Regions from separate parts of the Hylemonella sp. GW821-FHT10B10 genome, predicted to be linked through region 2. Evidence: predicted binding sites of a transcription regulator. Region 2 holds the regulator's gene; each other region holds the start of a gene.

Region 1 (4,888 bases), 1.2 Mb from region 2:
CGCGCATGTCCAGCGAGAGCAGGCGCGCCAGACCGTCGAGGGCACGGGGGTAGTTGCCTGACAGACCCATGGCGCAGGGCCGGTTCACCAGCGTGCCGTCGGGGCCGGGCAGGCTGATCTCCTTGAGCGTCAGCGTGAAGGCCTCGCCCGTGCCTGGGTTGTCGATGTCCACCGCCCAGGCCAGGGTGCCCGAGGGACCGGTCAGCGGTTCATCGCGTGCGAACATGGCGTCGAGCACCGGGGTCGCGGCGGCTTGTGTGCGTTCGCGCCACACGCCCAGCTGCTCGCAGCGCCAGCGCACCACCGCTGCGGTGGCGGCCACCACGCCGGGGAAGAGGCGGCGTTCCCCATGCGGTGGGAAGGGCATCTCGAAAGAGCGCTCTTCGGCCACCGTGGCCAGCGCGTCAAGCTTGAGTCTGAGCCAGGCCGGGTCGTTGGAGCGCAGGTCCATGGACAGGGTCTTGGCCAGCGCACCCAGGCCGCGCGGTTGCTCGGCCCCGTTGACCCAGACTTCGAAGGGCTGGGGCAGTCCGCCTTCCTCACCCGGCAGCTCGCCCACGAAGAGCGCGAATTCACCGTAGGGGTGGTGCACCATGAAGCTCCAGGCCAGGTTGCCACCGGGCAGTTCGGGCCGGCCCGGCCAGCGCAGCGAGGCCAGCACGGGGGCGGGCAGGCGCTCCAGCGCCAGGCGCCGGTTCGCGTCGTCGAGTTGCAGCGGCGCGGCGGGCGTGGACGCCACGCCTGTGCTCAGCACGCTCCCCAAGATCGAATTCGGCCGGTAGGTGGCCAGGCCCTTGAGGCCGGACTGCCAGGCCTGCAGGTACAGGTCCTGGAAATCGGCGTAGGGATAGTCGCCAGGTACGTTGACGGTCTTGGAGATGGCCGTGTCGATACAGGGCGCCACGGCCGCCACCATGGCAGCGTGGGCCTGCGCGCTCATCTCGAGTGCGGTGACGAAGGCCGGCGTGAGCGGCGCCGTCTCGCCCTTGAGGTGGCGGTACAGGCGCCAGGCGTGGTCTTCCACCGCGTATTCCTTGAAGCTGCCGTCGGGCATGCGCTTCTTGCGCGTGTAGTGCCAGCTGAAGGCCGGCTCGATGCCGTTGCTCGCGTTGTCCGCAAAGGCCAGGCTGATGGTGCCCGTGGGCGCGATGGACAGCAGGTGCGAGTTGCGCAGGCCGTGCGCGCGGATCTTGTCCTTCAGCGCAGCCGGCAGGCGCGAGGCAAAACGCGGACTGCTCAGGTACATGTCGGCATTGAAGAGCGGGAAGGCCCCGCGTTCGCGCGCGAGTTCGTTGGAGGCTTCGTAGGCGGCGTCGCGCATGGCCTCGGAAATCTTGCGCGCCATATCGCGTGCCTCGGCGCTGTCGTAGCGCAGGTTCAGCATCACCAGCGCATCACCCAGGCCGGTGTAGCCCAGACCAATCCGGCGCTTGTTGCGCATCTCCTGCTCCTGCTGGGGCAGGGGCCAGACGGTCACGTCCAGAACGTTGTCGAGCATGCGGGTGGCAGTGCGGCACAGCTCCGCGAAGGCGCTGAAGTCGAAGTGTGTCTTCTCGCCGAAGGGCTCGCGCACGAAGCGCGTGAGATCGATCGAGCCCAGGCAGCAGCAGCCGTAAGGAGGCAGGGGCTGTTCGGCGCAGGGGTTGGTGCTGGCTATGGATTCACAGTACGACAGGTTGTTGTCGCGGTTGATGGTGTCGATGAAGAGCACGCCCGGTTCGGCGTGGTCGTAGGTGGATCGCATGATCTGCTCCCACAGATCGCGCGCGCGCAGCTTGCGATAGATCCACAGGCCGCGCCCGGTGGCCAGGTAGGCGCCAGCGGCCTTCTGCGCGGCGCCGGCCTCGGCGTGGTGCACCAGCTCCACCTCGCCGTCGCTCACCACGGCTTGCATGAAGGCATCTGTCACACCGACCGAGATGTTGAAGTTGCGCAGGTCACCAGCATCCTTGGCGTGAATGAACTCCTCGATGTCCGGGTGGTCGCAGCGCAGCACGCCCATCTGCGCACCGCGCCGACTACCGGCGGATTCCACCGTCTCGCAGGAACGGTCGAACACGCGCATGTAACTTACCGGACCGGACGCGCTGCTCTGTGTGCTGCCCACCCAGGCTCCGCGCGGGCGGATGCGCGAGAAGTCGTAGCCCACGCCACCGCCACGGCGCATGGTTTCGGCCGCTTCCTTCAGCGCCACATAGATGCCGGGGTGGCCTTCGTCCTCGTGCGCGATGGAGTCGCCCACAGGCTGTACAAAGCAGTTGATCAACGTGGCCGTCAGCTCGGTGCCCGCCGCGGACTGGATGCGCCCGGCCGGCAGGAAGCCCTGCTGCAGCGCCTGCAGGAAACGGCCTTCCCAGTGCGTGCGCTGCTCGGGCGCCTCCACCTGGGCCAGCGCGCGCGCCACGCGCTGGTTCACCTGCAGGATGCTCTGCTCATCGCCCTTGGCGTATTTCTCGAGCAGCACCTCCTCGCTGATGTTTTGCGGTGCCAGGGATTGCGCGGCCTGAGCCGGATGCGTTGTATCACTCATGAACCATACACTCCACGTCTGTTTGTGCAGGATGCTAGGAGGAGCGCCGGCACGGGGGGTTGACCTGCCACAAACCCCTGCATCATTCCGGCAAGACGTTGCTTCGAAGGGAAACGTACTTGCCAGTGTGGCACGGTCTTGACGAAAATCAAGCGATGAATATCACCACCTTTGATGAGCTGCTGACCGCGGCCCGCCAGCAGCGCGAACCCCAGCGCCTGCTCTGCGTTTTTGCCACGTCCGAACTGCCCGCAGACAGCACACCCGAACAGGTCGCGCGTTTTGAGGCGGGTCAAGGCGGCGCGCTGGCGCCGCTGATGTGCGTGGACAAGACGCCACAGGAACTGGCCTCTTTTGCCGCACTGGCCGGCGAGGCGCAGCAGTTCGGCCAAGCCTGGGCCCTGGTCTTCGTGGCCGCCATGGCCGATGGCCCCGACGTTGAGGCCCCGCTGCAGCGCATGGTAGAAGACATCAAGCGCGGCGCCATCGGCAGCTACATCCCCTTCAATACGCAGGGTGAGGCCGTGCGGCTGGGTTAGCCATGTGTCGTTCGTTTGCCGCCAACCCTGTTCAGCCGACAGCTTGGCGGCCTGTATCAAACCAGGCGTCCATCAAAAGGAAGGTATGAAATGACACGCGTTCGAGTTGAAGGCTTCACCATCTCGCTCGACGGATACGGGGCAGGTCCGAATCAGGATCTCAACAACCCGCTCGGCATAGGCGGTACGGATCTGCACCAGTGGTTGTTCCCGACGCGCACCTTGCAGCGGGCCCTGTTCGGTAAGGACGGTACCACCGGGGTCGACGATGATTTCGCGGCCCGTGGCTTTCAGAATGTTGGGGCCTGGATCCTCGGGCGAAACATGTTCGGGCCCATACGCGGTCCCTGGCCGGACCTGAACTGGAAAGGCTGGTGGGGCGACAGCCCTCCGTATCACGTGCCAACCTTCATCCTGACCCACCACGCACGAGAGCCCCTGGAGATGGAAGGCGGAACGATTTTCCACTTCGTCACGGGTGGTATCCACGAGGCGCTGGACCGCGCGCGTGACGCTGCCAAGGGGAAGGATGTGCGCATCGGCGGTGGGCCTGACACCATCCGGCAGTATCTGCGCGAGGGCCTCATCGATGAGCTGCACATCGCTATCTCGCCTGTCCTGCTCGGCCGGGGGGAGCGACTGTTCGAGGGGCTGGACATGCGCGCTCTGGGGTATGCATGCGTTCAGTCTGTCGCGTCGGAGAAGGCCACGCATGTTGTCCTGCGGCGCCAGGGGCACAAGGACGCCTGACGGGTGCTTGTTGCAGAAGTTCCGCTGCAGAACCGAAGTGTCAGGCGGTGCATCCACGCCCTTGTCGATTTTCGGTAGTCTCGTTCGTCGACTGGGTAGAGTCAGAGACCCGCCGGTCACCCGGGACCGGAAGCCTGACCAATAAGGAGCCTGAGCCATGCGACCCCTGCGTTATTCCATCAACGTCACCCTGGACGGCTGTTGCGACCACCGGGCCGTCGTCCCTGACGAAGACTTGCATCGTCACGCGGTCGAGAACCTCAAACGGGCCGATGCCCTGCTGTTTGGCAGGGTGACCTATGAAATGATGGAGGCCGCGTTCCGGCCGGCGTGGACAGGAGAGATGCCTGACTGGATGGAGTCCTTCCGCCAGACGATCGACGCGGGCAAGAAGTACGTTGTGTCCAGCACCCTGGAGCGTGTCGACTGGAATGCGGAGCTGGTACGCGGGGATCTGGGGCAGGCTGTCCAGCAGCTCAAGCGCGAGCCGGGCAAGGGACTGTTCGTAGGGGGCGTGATGCTCCCGATGGCCCTGGCGGAACTGGGTTTGATCGATGAGTATGAGTTCGTGGTGCATCCCAGGCTGGTGGGCCATGGTCCGACCTTGTTCGCGGGTTTGTCGAGGTACGTCGACCTGAAGCTCGTGGGTCGGCTGGATTTGGGTTCGGGGGCGGTGGCGATGCAGTATGAGCCGAGAAAGTTGCCATCGAGATGAGAGAGACTCGGCCTGGGCATGTCCCCCGGTCCGGGTCGCTGAACCTGGGCCGTTAACCGGAAAGACACCATGCGCTTATCCATCGTCGCCGCTGCCATGGCCCTCCTGGTCTCCACGGGTGCGCACGCCACAAGCTCACTTTCGTTCGAAGCCGACGGCTACCTCATCGACATCGTCGTGGGAGATACATCCCAGCCTGTTGTCTCCAGCCTGAGCATCGCCCTGCCCGGGAGTAAGCAGCCGGTATCGCTTCCGATGCAAGGGGTCAAAGTCCAGATCTTCGAGCCCGGGCAGAAAGTCTTGCTGCTGAGTTTCAAGAATTCCGGCGATGCAGGGCTTCCCGCGAGTTTCCTG
Region 2 (4,888 bases):
AGGACGAAATGGGTGCGCGAAGGCGCTGCGCCGGGGGTGCGTGACATGGGCGTGGATTATGGCAAACGGCCACGGCAGGGCTGCGACATCCGCTTCAGCCGGCGGGCGTGAGACACCAGGGCGCCGCATTGTGCACCAGGCCCATCCACAGGGCCCAGGCCGAACTCAGCGCCAGGGCGAGGCCTGCCAGACGCACGCCCCAGTCGCCCTGCCCGGCACCACGCAGGCGCAGCCAGAGCCAGGGACCCAGCGTCATGGACACCGCCGTGCCCAGCGCAAACAGTGCCATCACCGTCGCCCCCTCGAGGGCCTGCCCGGTCATGGCGGCCACGAGCAGCGCGGAATACAGCAGGCCGCAGGGCAACAACGCCCACAGCATCCCCACCACGAGCGGCGCACCTCGGCCCCGCCCCGCGGCCAGCGACCGCGCGCCGCTCCACAGACGCCGCGCGGCGCTTTCCAGCCAGACAGGCTGCTGCGCTCGGACCAGCAACAGCAACCCCAGCATGAAGGCCGCGACGTGGAACAGGGTCCAGACCGGGCGCAGCGCGGACGACTGGATGGTGAGCCAGCCCAGGCCCTGGATCGAGGCGGCGGCCAGGCCGCCGAGCAGTGCGTAGCCGATCACACGGCCCAGCTGGAAGCTCCACAGGGCCTCGGCGCGACGCTCGCCGGCCGCCTGGGCCAGGCCGGCACAGGCGGCACCGCACATGGCGATGCAGTGGGGACCGCCGACCAGTCCCATGAACAGGGCCGTGAGGGCCAGGGAGGTTTGCATGCCCGCCAGTGTAGGGCGTCAAATGATCTTGGAGAAACGGGCGCGGTTGCGGTCGGCCTGCAGGTAGCGGTCGAAGACCATGGCCACGGCGCGCACGAAGTACCAGCCCATGGCCGTGACCTGGATGCCACTGTCGTCCAGCGTCACCAGGCCCTGCTCCGCCAGCGCGCGCAGCGCTTCGAGCTCGGGGGCAAAGTAGCTCCTGAAGTCGATCAGATAGGCCAGGTCGATGGATTCAAACACCAGCTCGCCCTGGCACATCAGGGCCATGATGACGGCGCGCCGCACCAGGTCATCGCGCGAGAGCGCCAGGCCGCGCACCACGGCAAAACGGCCGTGGTCGATGGCGTCGTAGTACTCCTCCAGTGTCTTGGCGTTCTGGCTGTAGGTGGCGCCAATGCGGCCGATGGACGAAACCCCCAGACCAATCAGGTCGCAATCGGGCTGGGTGCTGTAGCCCTGGAAGTTGCGGTGCAGGCGCCCCTGGCGCTTGGCCACAGCCAGCGCGTCGTTGGGCAGGGCGAAGTGGTCCATGCCCACATAGACGTAGCCGGCACCCTGGAAGCGCTCGAGCGCATTGGACAGCATGGCCAGCTTGGCGGCCGCACCGGGCAGTTCGGCACTGGCGATACGCCGCTGCGGCTTGAAGCGCTCGGGCAGGTGGGCGTAGGCATACAGGGCGATGCGGTCCGGGCGCAATTCGGTGACTTGCTGCAGGGTGCGCGCGAAGGACTCGGGGGTCTGCTGCGGCAGGCCATAGATCAGGTCCACGTTGATGGACTCGAAGCCGCGTTCGCGCGCCGCCTGCACCAGGGCGAAGACCTGCTCGGCCGGCTGCACGCGGTGCACGGCCTTCTGTACCGCCGGGTCGAAATCCTGCACCCCGAAGCTCAGGCGATTGAAGCCGAGTTCAGCCAGGGTGTCGAGCCGGCTCGCATCGATGGTGCGGGGATCCACCTCGATCGAATATTCGCCGCCAGGGGCGAGAGTGAAACTGCGCTTGAGCATGGCCATGAGCTGGCGCAATTCGGCGTCGCTCAGGAAGGTCGGGGTGCCGCCACCCAGATGGAGTTGGGTGACCATCTGGCCCACACCGAGCTGGGCCGTGTGCAGGTCCACCTCGCGCCCCAGATAGCGCAGGTATTCGGCCGCGCGGTCATGGTGCTTGGTGATGATCTTGTTGCAGGCGCAGTAATAACAGAGCGACTCGCAAAACGGCAGGTGCACGTAAAGCGAGAGCGGCAACACCAGGGCGGCCGCCCCGGAACGGCGCTGCTGGAGGGCGCGTACATAGTCATCGGGACCGTAGGCCTCGACAAAACGATCGGCCGTCGGATAGGAGGTGTAACGCGGCCCGGCGACGTCATGGCGACGCAGCAACTCGGCAGTGACGGGCTCGACGATTTCAGCATTCATGGCCCGACTTTGCCGGGAACGCCCGTTCCCTGTCTTGATATTCATCAAATGCTGCTAAGGTAGAGGGTGCAAGTTCGCCCCGGCACTGGAGTACCTCTATGACCGATGTCAAAATACAGAGCATGAATCCGCAAACGATCAAAGTCGCCTGCTCCAACTGCAATCTGCGCGAGCTGTGCATGCCCATGGGTCTCAATGCCGACGAAATCGACCGCCTGGACAACATGGTCGCCAACCGCCGCAAGATCAAGCGCGGCGAATCCCTGTTCCGCAATGGCGAAAAATTCACCTCGCTCTACGCCATCCGCACGGGCTTCTTCAAGACCTGCGTGGCCTCCGAGGACGGCCGCGACCAGGTGACCGGTTTCCAGATGGCCGGCGAGATCATCGGCCTGGACGGCATCGTCAGCGATCACCACAGTTGCGACGCGGTGGCCCTCGAAGATGCCGAGGTCTGCGTCATGCCCTTTGACCGCATCGAGGACCTCTCGCGCGAGATCAACGGCCTGCAACGCCATGTGCACAAGATCATGAGCCGTGAAATCGTGCGCGAGCACGGTGTCATGCTGTTGCTGGGCAGCATGCGCGCCGAGGAGCGCCTGGCGGCCTTCCTGCTGAACCTGGTACAGCGTCTGCACGCACGGGGTTTCTCGCAATCAGAGCTGATCCTGCGCATGACACGCGAGGAAATCGGCAGCTACCTCGGCCTCAAGCTGGAGACGGTCAGCCGGACCTTCTCGAAATTCGTGGAAGACGGCATGGTCGAGGTCAAGCAGCGCCATGTGCGCATCCTCGATACGGAAGCCCTGACCCGCCTGGTCAACCACCAGGGCGAATGCCACTGAGCCTGTGCGGCTGAAGCGGCGATGCCCGGGTCAGGCGCCGGGTTGCTCGCCCTGCGGCGGCTCGCGCCGGTTGAGTTCGGAAGACGACAAGGCCAACAGCGCCGTCAACGCGCTGGAGAGCATGGTGATCCCCCAGAAGATGAAAAATGCAAGGGTGTAGATGCCCTGGCGGGACAGTCCGACCGGCTGTCCGAACCAGTGCAGGTCCTGTGGATCCACCATGGCAAACACCAGCATTTCCAGCACGCCTGCCACCAGAAAAGCGGGCCAGGCGATCCACATGAGCTTGTGCAGTTTCATCGTGCCCTCCTCTGGTCAGCGTTTTCAGCGTTTGTCTTGCGCCGGGACCACGGGCGGCGCGCCCGTAGCGGCATGGTTGCGCGCCTGCACGGCCGGGGCCAGACTGGCCGCATCAGCCTCCAGTGCCTTGTTGATCTCGATGCCCTTGCGGTAGTAGTCCTCGCTGACCACGGGATCGGGCATGCGCACCGCGATGTAGAGGGTGACGAAACCGGCCACCACCACCAGTGCCGGACCGGCCAGGACCAGCCAGACGTGGCCGAATTTCCACCAGGGTGCAGGTGACATCTTGTCGCCTTGGTCGCTCATGTGATGTGCTCCTTAACGGGGGACCAGGAACACCGACTTCTCGCTCAGCTGCGCGTCGCGTGCGGTGATCTCGAAATGGATGGGGTGGGTGCCGGCAGCCGCCGCCTCGTAAGGCAGCTGCAGGCGCACGGCAACCCAGCGCGACTGCGTCGACTCGACGCTCACCTGCTCCTCCGAAGCGACGGTCAGGCCCGGCAGGCCGCTGACCGTGATGCGGTACGTCTGCTCGGACTCGGTAGCGTTCATGATCTGCAGGCGGTAGACGTTCTCGATCATGCCGCCAGCCACGATGCGCGCCAGCACACCACGGTCGCGCACCACGTCCACCTTGAAAGGCGTGCGCAAGGCCAGGCTCACCAGCATGGCCACGCACACCGCCCCTAGGATGGCGCTGTAGACCAGCACGCGCGGACGGAACACGTGTCGCCAGGTCTGGACCTGGCTCCAGCCCTTCTGCAACGCATTCTGTGTCGTGTAGCGAATGAGGCCGCGCGGGTAGTTCATCTTGTCCATGACATCGTCGCAGACGTCGATGCAGGCAGCGCAGCTGATGCACTCATACTGCAGGCCCTTGCGGATGTCGATACCCGTGGGACAGACCTGCACGCACAGGGTGCAGTCTATGCAGGACCCCAGGCCCAGGGCCGCGGGGTCGGCCTTGCGCGAGCGGGCGCCGCGCGGCTCGCCGCGCCGCTCGTCGTAGCTCACGATCAGCGTGTCGCGGTCAAACATGGCGCTCTGGAAGCGCGCATAGGGACACATGTACTTGCAGACCTGCTCGCGCAGGAACCCGGCATTTCCGTAGGTGGCAAAGCCGTAGAAAATAACCCAGAAGACCTCCCAGGAGCTCATGCGCAACTGCAGCACCTCCAGGCCCAGCTCATGGATGGGCGTGAAGTAGCCGACGAAGGTGTAACCCGTCCAAAGCGAGAGCAGGATCCACGCCCCGTGCTTGCCGCCCTTGCGCAGCAGCCTGTTCAGGCTCCAGGGCCCCTGGTCCAGGCGCATGCGCGCCGAACGGTCGCCTTCGATGCGACGCTCGATCCAGAGGAAGATTTCGGTGTAGACCGTCTGCGGACAGGCATAACCGCACCACTGGCGCCCCGCCACCGCCGTGAACAGAAACAGCAGCAGCGCCGAGATGACCAGCAGGCCTGTCAGGTAGATGAAGTCCTGCGGGTACAGGACCAGGCCGAAGATGTAGAAACGCCGCGCCCCCAGATCAAAGAGCACGGCCTGG
Region 3 (4,888 bases), 630 kb from region 2:
TGTACGGGCGCCCGGAGCACTTGTTTGTGCGCTGGACAACATTGCGGTGCCCGAACCAGCAAACCCCAAGAAAAAACCCGCCTCTGCTTGCGCAGGAGGCGGGTTGTCCATTTCTAGATCGGTTGGTAGCCCGCGGCTCAGGCTTTCTCGAAACTGAACTGCCCCGGGTTCTTGATGGGGTCCACGTCCACGGCGATCACGTCCTTGGCCACGAAACGACCTTCAAGCAATAGCTTCGAGAGCGGGTTCTCGATGCGCTGCTGGATGGCGCGTTTCAGGGGCCGGGCACCGAACACCGGATCGAAACCCACCTTGGCCAGCTCGGCCAGGGCCTTGTCGGACACCTTGAGCGCCAGCTCCATCTTGCCGAGGCGGTCCTGCAGGGCCTGCAGCTGGATGCTGGCGATGCTGGTGATGTGCGCGGCATCCAATGCGTGGAAGACCACGGTTTCGTCGATGCGGTTGAGGAACTCGGGTCTGAAGTGGTTCTTGAGCTCGCCCCAGACCGCGTCCTTCACATCTTCATAGGACTCGCCCACCATGCTCTGGATCAGGTGCGAGCCGATATTGCTCGTCATCACGATCACGGTGTTCTTGAAGTCCACGGTGCGGCCCTGGCCGTCGGTCAGGCGACCGTCGTCCAGCACCTGCAGCAGCACATTGAACACGTCAGGGTGGGCCTTCTCCACCTCGTCGAGCAGCAGCACGCTGTAAGGCTTGCGGCGCACGGCTTCGGTCAGATAACCGCCCTCCTCGTAACCCACGTAGCCTGGCGGCGCACCGATCAGGCGGGCCACGGAATGCTTCTCCATGAACTCGCTCATGTCGATGCGCACCAGATGGTCCACGCTGTCGAAGAGGAAACCGGCCAGGGCCTTGCACAGTTCGGTCTTGCCCACGCCCGTGGGGCCGAGGAAAAGGAAAGAACCGGTGGGACGGTTCGGGTCGGACAGACCCGAGCGTGAACGGCGGATGGCGTTGGCCACGGCACTGATGGCTTCGTCCTGGCCCACCACACGTTCGTGCAGCTTGGTTTCCATCTGCAGCAGCTTGTCTTTTTCGCCCTGCATCATCTTGGCCACGGGGATACCGGTGGCACGGCTCACCACCTCGGCGATCTCCTCCGCGCCCACCTGTGTGCGCAGCAGGCGCGGCGCACTGCCCTCGCCCTGGCCCTGTTCGCGGGCCTGGGCTTCCTTGAGCAGCTTTTCCAGCTCGGGCAGCTTGCCATATTGCAGTTCGGAGACCTTGGCGAAATCGCCCTTGCGGGTCAGCTCGGCGATCTGCGTCTTGAGCTTCTCGATGTCCTCACGCACGTGCTGGCTGCCCTGGGCCTGGGCCTTCTCGGCCTTCCAGATTTCTTCGTAGTCGGCGATCTCCTTCTGCAGCTTGCCGATCTCTTCCTGGATCAGTTCCAGGCGCTTTTGCGAGGCCTCGTCCTTTTCCTTCTTCATGGCCTCGCGCTCGATCTGCAACTGGATCAGCCGGCGGTCGAGCTTGTCCATGACTTCGGGCTTGGAATCTATCTCGATCTTGATCTTGGCGGCGGCCTCATCGATCAGGTCGATGGCCTTGTCGGGCAGGAAGCGGTCGGTGATGTAGCGGTGGCTCAGCTCGGCGGCGGCCACGATGGCCGGGTCGGTGATGTCCACGCCGTGGTGCACCTCGTATTTCTCTTGCAGGCCGCGCAGGATGGCGATGGTCTGCTCCACGGTGGGTTCCCCCACCAGCACCTTCTGGAAACGGCGCTCCAGAGCGGCGTCTTTCTCGATGTACTTGCGGTATTCGTCCAGCGTGGTGGCGCCTATGCAGTGCAGCTCGCCGCGCGCGAGCGCAGGCTTGAGCATATTGCCGGCGTCGATGGCGCCCTCGGCCTTGCCCGCGCCCACCATGGTGTGCAGCTCGTCGATGAAGAGAATGATGCGGCCTTCGTCCTGCGAGACTTCCTTGAGCACGGCTTTCAGGCGCTCTTCGAACTCGCCGCGGTACTTGGCGCCGGCCAGCAGGCCCGCCATGTCCAGCACCAGCACACGTTTGTCGCGCAGGGTCTCGGGCACCTCGCCGTTGACGATGCGCTGGGCCAGGCCTTCGACGATGGCGGTCTTGCCCACGCCGGGCTCGCCGATCAGCACGGGGTTGTTCTTGCTGCGACGCTGCAGCACCTGGATGGCGCGACGGATCTCGTCGTCGCGGCCGATCACAGGGTCCAGCTTGCCCAGGCGGGCGCGCTCGGTCAGGTCCAGGGTGTATTTCTTGAGGGCTTCGCGCTGGCCTTCGGCTTCGGGGTTGTCCACACTCTGGCCACCACGCACGGCATCGATTGCGGTTTCCAGCGCCTTGCGCGTCAGGCCGTTGGCCTTGGCCAGCTGGCCGGTGTCGCCCTTGCTGTCGGCGACCGCCAGAAAGAACAGTTCGCTGGCAACGTACTGGTCACCCCGCTTGATGGACTCCTTCTCGGCCGCCTGCAACAGAGACACCAGGTCGCGCCCGACCTGCACCTGCTCCTGGCCTTCGACCTGCGGCAGTTTCTTGACGGCGGCCTCGGCCCCAGCCAGCAGGCCGGCCACGTTGACGCCGGCACGCTGCAACAGGGCCTTGGGACCATCCTGCTGGCGCAGCATGGCCACCAGCAGATGGGCCGGTTCGATATAGGCGTGGTCATTGCCCAGGGCCAGCGTCTGTGCTTCGCCCAGAGCTTCCTGGAATTTGGTAGTGAGTTTGTCGATCCGCATGACTGGACTTCCGGTATATATTGGGCTGAGAGGGACATGAGGATGGGACCCGGGATTTCAAGGCCGCCAGGCGCATTCTTCAGCACAGGACCATCATGCCAAAATGCAGGAACTTGATGTGCATCAAAGCCGGTCGATGACCCTGCATCCAACCTGCGCATCCGCCCTTGCGCCACCCGCATGAGCTTACGCCTGCGCATCCTGTTGCTGGTTCTGGTGGCTGCGCTGCTGCCGGTGCTGTTCATGTTGTGGCTTTTGCTGCAGCAGCGCGCGACCACGCTGGAGCAGACACGTGAACAGCTCAAGGTGCGGGCAGAGACCATCGCCCACGATCTGGACGACAAGATCTCTGGTACCGCCCAGCTGCTGTTCGGCCTCGGGAGGGTCCCCGCGGTGAGCAACGGAGACAAGGTCGCCTGCTCCAGGTTCCTGGCCGAAGTCCTCAAGGAACATCCTCAGTACACAGGCTTCCTGACCATCAAGCCCGACGGCCAGTTGCACTGCGATTCATTGCAGTCGGGACGCCAGCTGAACCTCACGGACCGCGCCTATTTCCAACAGGCGCGCAGCCTGCAGGGCGTGGTGGTCGAGCCGGCGATCGGGAGGCTGACGGGCCGGTCGGTGCTGCAGATTGCCTATCCCGTGCGCGACGAACAGGGTGCGCTGAAATTCGTTCTGCTCGCCTCGCTGGACCTGGACGTCTACGGCAACCGGGCGCTCGAAAAGCAGCCCTACCCACGCACGCACCTGCACCTCTGGAACCACGACGGCTCCTTCCAGATGGTCGCGCCGCGCGGCGAGAGGGTCGAGACTTCGGTGGCCACGGACCTGCGCCAGTTCATGCTGGCCGCGGACCCCGAGGCCAGCGGCTCGCTGGGAACGGGACCGCACGCCCGTTTCGGTGTCAAGGCCGTGCTGCCACGCCTGAACATCGCCGACATGCGGCTGGCCCTGAGCGTCCCGGAGACGGACCTGTATGAACAGGTGGACCTGCAGTTCAAGCGGACCATGCTGGGCCTGCTGGCTTGCGTGGTGTTCATCATTGCCCTGGCGATACTGCTGGGCGAAGTGGCCCTGCGGCGCCAGGCGTTGCGCCTCATGCGCGCGATTTCCCGCATGGATGCGGGCAACTACAGCGAGCCGCTGGGCCAGCCCTACCCGAAAGGTGAGCTGGGCATGGTGATGCAGGCGCTCGACCGCATGGCCGCCTCGCTGGACCACCAGCGTACCGAGATCGCTCGCAACACGGAAGCCCTGGAGCGGCAGGCCCGCATCGACCCCCTGACCCATCTGGCCAACCGCCACATGCTGACGGAGCGGCTCTGGCAGGCCATGGACCATGCGCGCAAATTCCAGCGCATTGCCGGCGTGCTGATCCTGGACCTGGACCGTTTCAAGACCGTCAACGACAGCCTGGGCCACAGCCAGGGCGACGAGTTGCTGAAGGAGGTCGCGATCCGGCTCACGCAATCGGTGCGCGAGGGCGACACGGTGGCACGCCTGGGCGGGGACGAGTTCGTGGTGGTGCTGACGGACATGGGCGATGTGTCCGACATCACAGCGGTGGCGCAGAAGATCCTGGCAGCGCTGGCCCGTCCCGTCGAGCTGGGTCCGCAGATGCTGGCCATCACCACCAGCCTGGGCATCGCCGTCTACCCCCGCGACGGCGAGACACCCGACGCCCTGCTGCAGTACGCCGACACCGCCATGTACCGTGCCAAGGACCAGGGAGGCAACGCCCTGGCCTTCTTCACACCGGAAATGCGCCAGTTCATGATGGACAGGCTGGAGATGGAAGCCGGCCTGCGCTGCGCCCTGGACGAAGGCGAACTGCGCCTGGTCTACCAACCCATCCTGGATGCCCGCAGCGGCCGCGTGATCTCGGCCGAGGCGTTGGTGCGTTGGGTCCATCCGGACAAGGGCCTGGTCTCGCCCGCGGAGTTCATCCCCCTGGCCGAGGAGACCGGCCTGATCATGCGCGTCGGTGCCTGGGTGCTGCAAGAGGCCTGCCGCCAGGCCCGGCAGTGGCGCGATGCAGGACTGGGCGACATGCCCATTGCCGTCAATCTTTCACCCCGGCAGTTCAGCGACCCGCACCTGGAGCGGACCATCACCCAGGCGCTGGAAGCCTGCCAGTGCCCCCCTGCCCTGCTGCA
Region 4 (4,888 bases), 380 kb from region 2:
GCCTGTGGATTGAGTCTGCATTCGTGTAGCAAAGGAGCGTAGACATGCCCGTGATTGCAATGACCCAGGAAATGGGTTCCCTGGCCAAGGATGTGGCCCTGGAACTGGCAGCCACGCTGAACCTGTCCGTGATGCGCCACGAGGTGGTGGATCACGTGGCCGGCAAGATGCATGTCTCCACCAGCCTGATCAATCGCCTGCGTGAAGGCAAGGCCGGTCTGATCGAGCGCGCCACCACCGACGCCGAGCGCCTGGCCCTGTACACCGCCGAAGAGGTGTACGAGCTGGCGAACAAGGGCGATGTGGTGCTGCGCGGCTGGGGCGCCACCTGCCTGCTGCGGCCCGTGCCGCACGTGCTCACGGTGCGCATCACACGGTCCTTCAACAAGCGTGTCGAGTGGCTCATGAACCACCTGGAGACCGATGACCGCGACTTCGCGGAAAGCGAGATCCGCCGCAGCGACCACGCACACGCCACCCGCATGCATCACCTCTTCGGCGTGACCTGGGGTGACCCGGTGCTCTACGATCTGGTGCTCAACACCGACCGCCTGAGCGTGCACAGTTGCGTGGAACAGATCCGCCAGCTGAGCCTGCGCCCGGAGTTCCAGGAGTCGGAGGCCTCGCGCCAGCTGCTGGCCAACATGACGCTGGCGGCCCGCGTGCGCTCTGCGCTCAAGGACAACGAGACCACCCAGGAGGTCAACATCACCATCGAAGCCCAGAAGGGCCGCGTGATCCTCAAAGGCATCGTGGTCAACAGCGATGAGCAGGCCGACGTGGAAAAGATAGCTTCCATGGTGTCGGGTGTGGTCGGTGTCGAAAACCGGCTGCGTCTCATGAGTTCCTCCCGCATCTTCACGTACTCGAAAACCTGAGACCCCCTCCTCTCCTTCCCTCAGGGGCAAGGAAACAGGGCCTGCTTCCTCACGGAACAGGCCCTGTTTTTTTGGGTCAGTGAAAAGAATAAGGCTAGATCTTCCCGCGCTGCTTGAGACGGCTCAGCGTCTCGGCCGAGAGGTTCAGGTAGGCCGCGAGCTCCTTCTTGGGAATGCGGTCGAACAGCTCGGGATGCTTGCGCAGGAAGCGGTGCACACGACCCGGTGCATCCAGCAGGTGCAGCGTGATGGTGTGGGCCATGATTTCGCTCATCAGGTTCATCACGCAGTACTCGAACAGGCGTTTTTCCTCGGCGTGGCGCTCCAGAAAGGCGATCCACTCGGGCATGGGCAGCTTGACCACCCGCGCCTTGGTCACCGAGACGATGCTGTAGGGCGTGGGCGTCTTGAGAGACCATGCTGCGTAGCTGGTTTCCATCTCCCGCTCGGCAGCGAAGCGCAGGATCATTTCCTTGCCCTGGGGATTGGCCACCACCCGTTTGAGCACGCCGTCGAGGATGAAGTACTGCTCCATCTCGTGCACCCCCTGGTGCAGCAGGAAGTCGCCCTTGTTGCAGTCCACCACCGTCAGATGCTGCTCCAGCTCCTCGTGCGACGCCGCGCCCATGCCCTTGAGCACGTCGTTCTGTCGGAGTTGAACCCGGATGATGTTCTTTTCGGGGTGATTCTCGATGGATGTCATGGGCCAGGGTCGGGATTGCGTGCTCGCGCCGGTATCGGGCCGATCCCCCTCGGGAACCGGATATTTGTCCCGAAAATTGACCGTGGTCAATGGCGGAAACTGAATCGCTTCCTATCATAACCCGTCGATGCAATTGGCCCCCGCCAGCGCGAGTCGCGCGAGGGCACCACACATCGCGGTTACCCCGATTGCGCGCTCCCGGGGCCAGCCAGATTCGAGGAGCAGCAGGTATTTGCCAGCCGGGTCGCCCGACTTCCAAAGACGTCTAAAACCGAGAGAGACTACACCATGTCCAACGACGCTCAAACCAGAGAACTGACCGACGGTTTCCACCTGGTCATCGATGCCCTGAAACTCAACGGCATCAAAAACATCTACGGCCTGCCGGGCATTCCGATCACCGATCTGACCCGCATGCTGCAGGCCGAAGGCCTGCGCGTGATCTCCTTCCGCCACGAAGCCAACGCCGGCAATGCCGCCGCCATCGCCGGCTTCCTGAACGGCGCCGAGGGTATCCCCGGCGTGTGCCTCACGGTGTCCGCCCCCGGTTTCCTGAACGGTCTGGTCGCGCTGGCCAACGCCACGACCAACTGCTGGCCCATGATCCTGATCTCCGGCTCCTCCGAGCGCGAGATCGTCGACCTGCAACAGGGCGACTACGAGGAAATGGACCAGCTGGCCATCGCCAAGCCCCTGTGCAAGGCCGCCTTCCGCGTGCTCAACGCTGAAGACATCGGCGTGGGCATCGCCCGCGCCATCCGCGCCGCCGTTTCCGGCCGCCCGGGCGGCGTCTACCTGGACCTGCCGGCCAAGCTGTTCTCGCAAGCCATGGACGCCGCAGCCGGCAAGGCTTCGCTGATCAAGGTGGTCGATCCGGTTCCGCGCCAGATCCCCGGCCCCGACGCCGTCAAGCGCGCACTGGACCTGCTCAAGGGCGCCAAGAAGCCCCTGATCCTGCTGGGCAAGGGCGCGGCTTACGCCAAGGCCGACGCCGAGATCAAGGCCCTGGTCGAGAAGACCGGCATCCCCTACCTGCCCATGTCCATGGCCAAGGGCATCCTGCCCGACACGCACGACCAGTCTGCCGCCGCCGCCCGTTCCTACGTGCTGCCCGAAGCCGACGTGGTGCTGCTGATCGGCGCCCGCCTGAACTGGCTGCTCTCGCACGGCAAGGGCAAGACCTGGGGTGGCAAGGACCACAAGGACTGGGGTGCCCAGAAGTTCATCCAGATCGACATCTCCCCGATCGAAGCCGACAGCAACGTGGCCATCGACGCCCCGCTGGTGGGTGACGTCGGCTCCTGCGTCTCTGCCCTGCTTGCCGGCATCGGCAGCAACTGGGCCAAGCCCCCGGTCGAATGGACCGGCGCGATCAACGAGCGCAAGACCAAGAACGTCGCCAAGATGGCCGAGACCCTGGCCAAGGATCCCAAGCCGATGAACTTCCACAGCGCGCTGAACGTGGTGCGCGACATCGTCAAGGCCAACCCCGACGCCATGCTGGTCAACGAAGGCGCCAACGCGCTCGACTTCACCCGTTCCATTGTCGACATGTACAAGCCGCGCAAGCGCCTGGACGTGGGCACCTGGGGCGTGATGGGCATCGGCATGGGTTTTGCCGTGGCCGCCGCCGTCGAATCCGGCCAGCCCGTGATCGCGGTCGAGGGCGACAGCGCCTTCGGTTTCAGCGGCATGGAAGTCGAGACCATCTGCCGCTACAACCTGCCGGTCTGTATCGTCATCATGAACAACAATGGCGTGTACCGCGGTACCGACGTCAACCCGACCGGTGGCGCCGACGTGGCCCCGACCGTGTTCGTCAAGGGCGCGCGCTACGACAAGCTCATGGAAGCCTTCGGCGGTGTCGGCGTCAACGCCACCACCCCGGCTGAGCTGCGCAAGGCGATGGAAGAAGCCATCAAGTCGCGCAAGCCCACCCTGATCAATGCCGTCATCGACGAGACCGCCGGCACCGAGAGCGGCCGCATCACCAGCCTCAACCCGGCCAGTGTTGCGACCAAGAAGCACTGATTTCTAAAAGCGCAACAACCCACAAGGAGAACTGCAACATGTCCAACAAACCCCTCAAGGGCATCAAGATCATCGACTTCACACACGTGCAAGCCGGTCCCGCCTGTACCCAGCTCCTGGCCTGGTTCGGCGCTGACGTGATCAAGGTCGAGCGCCCGGGCGCCGGCGACGTCACCCGCAGCCAGCTGCGCGACATCCCCGATGCCGACGCGCTGTACTTCACCATGCTCAACAGCAACAAGCGTTCGCTGACGCTGGACACCAAGACCGCCGAAGGCAAGGAAGTGCTGGAGAAGCTGATCAAGAAGTCCGACGTCATGGTCGAGAACTTCGGTCCCGGCGCCCTGGACCGCATGGGTTTCACCTGGGAGTACATCCAGAAGCTGAACCCCGGCATGGTCCTGGCTTCGGTCAAGGGCTTCAGCGACGGCCACCACTACGAAGACCTGAAGGTCTACGAAAACGTGGCGCAGTGCGCCGGCGGTTCCGCCTCGACCACCGGCTGGTGGAAGGGCGAGAACTCGCAGCCCACCATCTCCGCCGCCGCGCTCGGTGACTCCAACACCGGCATGCACCTGGCCATCGGTATCCTGACCGCCATCATCGGCCGCCAGCAGACCGGCAAGGGCCAGAAGGTTGCCGTGTCCATGCAGGACGCCGTGCTGAACCTGTGCCGCGTGAAGATGCGCGACCAGCAGCGTCTGGAACGCCTGGGCTACCTGGAAGAATATCCCCAGTACCCCCACGAGATGGAAGCCTTCAAGGACAAGGTCACCCCGCGCGGCGGCAACGCCGGCGGCGGCGGCCAGCCGGGCTGGATCCTGAAGTGCAAGGGCTGGGAGACCGACCCCAACGCCTACATCTATTTCACGGTGCAGGGCCACGCCTGGGAACCTATCTGCGACGCTCTGGGCAAACCCGAGTGGAAGACGGACCCCAAGTACACGACCCCCAAGGCCCGCCAGCCGCACATCATGGACATCTTCGCCACCATCGAAGACTTCATCAAGGACAAGACGAAGTTCGAAGCTGTGGACATCTTCCGCAAGTTCGACATTCCTTGCGCCCCGGTGCTGTCCATGAAGGAACTGCTGGTTGACGAGTCCCTGCGCAAGAGCGGCTCCATCGTTGAAGTGCCCCACCCCGTGCGCGGCAGCTACTTCACTATCGGCAGCCCGATCAAGTTCTCGGACCTCAAGCCCGAAGTCACGGCTTCCCCGCTGCTGGGCGAGCACACCGACCAGGTGCTGGCCGAGCTGGGCTACAGCAAGGAACA

The links. Region 2 encodes FNR, which switches genes on or off when oxygen is low (the NO sensors DNR and NnrR bind a similar motif). Its sites were predicted from a motif close to TTGATNNNNATCAA; they were not measured.
Region 1: AC07NT_RS02470 (ribonucleotide reductase subunit alpha) is a predicted target of FNR. The motif match lies at 2,669-2,682, and genes of this name have one in related genera.
Region 3: clpB (ATP-dependent chaperone ClpB) is a predicted target of FNR. The motif match lies at 2,846-2,859, and genes of this name have one in related genera.
Region 4: oxc (oxalyl-CoA decarboxylase) is a predicted target of FNR. The motif match lies at 1,658-1,671, and genes of this name have one in related genera.

Annotation. Positions count from the first base shown of each region.
Region 1 is NZ_JBWKNN010000001.1:510,221-515,108, forward strand. Features, by position in the region: gene AC07NT_RS02465 (adenosylcobalamin-dependent ribonucleoside-diphosphate reductase) at 1-2,530, opposite strand, end outside; gene AC07NT_RS02470 (ribonucleotide reductase subunit alpha) at 2,686-3,069, shown strand; gene AC07NT_RS02475 (dihydrofolate reductase family protein) at 3,160-3,819, shown strand; gene AC07NT_RS02480 (dihydrofolate reductase family protein) at 3,977-4,534, shown strand; gene AC07NT_RS02485 (hypothetical protein) at 4,604-4,888, shown strand, end outside.
Region 2 is NZ_JBWKNN010000001.1:1,673,148-1,678,035, forward strand. Features, by position in the region: gene AC07NT_RS08140 (glycosyltransferase family 2 protein) at 1-47, opposite strand, end outside; gene AC07NT_RS08145 (sulfite exporter TauE/SafE family protein) at 95-778, opposite strand; gene hemN (oxygen-independent coproporphyrinogen III oxidase) at 797-2,194, opposite strand; gene fnr (fumarate/nitrate reduction transcriptional regulator Fnr) at 2,317-3,039, shown strand; gene AC07NT_RS08160 (hypothetical protein) at 3,070-3,339, opposite strand; gene AC07NT_RS08165 (FixH family protein) at 3,364-3,648, opposite strand; gene ccoG (cytochrome c oxidase accessory protein CcoG) at 3,661-4,888, opposite strand, start outside.
Region 3 is NZ_JBWKNN010000001.1:1,041,620-1,046,507, reverse strand. Features, by position in the region: gene clpB (ATP-dependent chaperone ClpB) at 138-2,732, opposite strand; gene AC07NT_RS05125 (putative bifunctional diguanylate cyclase/phosphodiesterase) at 2,913-4,888, shown strand, end outside.
Region 4 is NZ_JBWKNN010000001.1:1,291,816-1,296,703, reverse strand. Features, by position in the region: gene AC07NT_RS06335 (tripartite tricarboxylate transporter permease) at 1-13, shown strand, start outside; gene AC07NT_RS06330 (cytidylate kinase family protein) at 45-878, shown strand; gene AC07NT_RS06325 (Crp/Fnr family transcriptional regulator) at 973-1,581, opposite strand; gene oxc (oxalyl-CoA decarboxylase) at 1,870-3,612, shown strand; gene frc (formyl-CoA transferase) at 3,651-4,888, shown strand, end outside.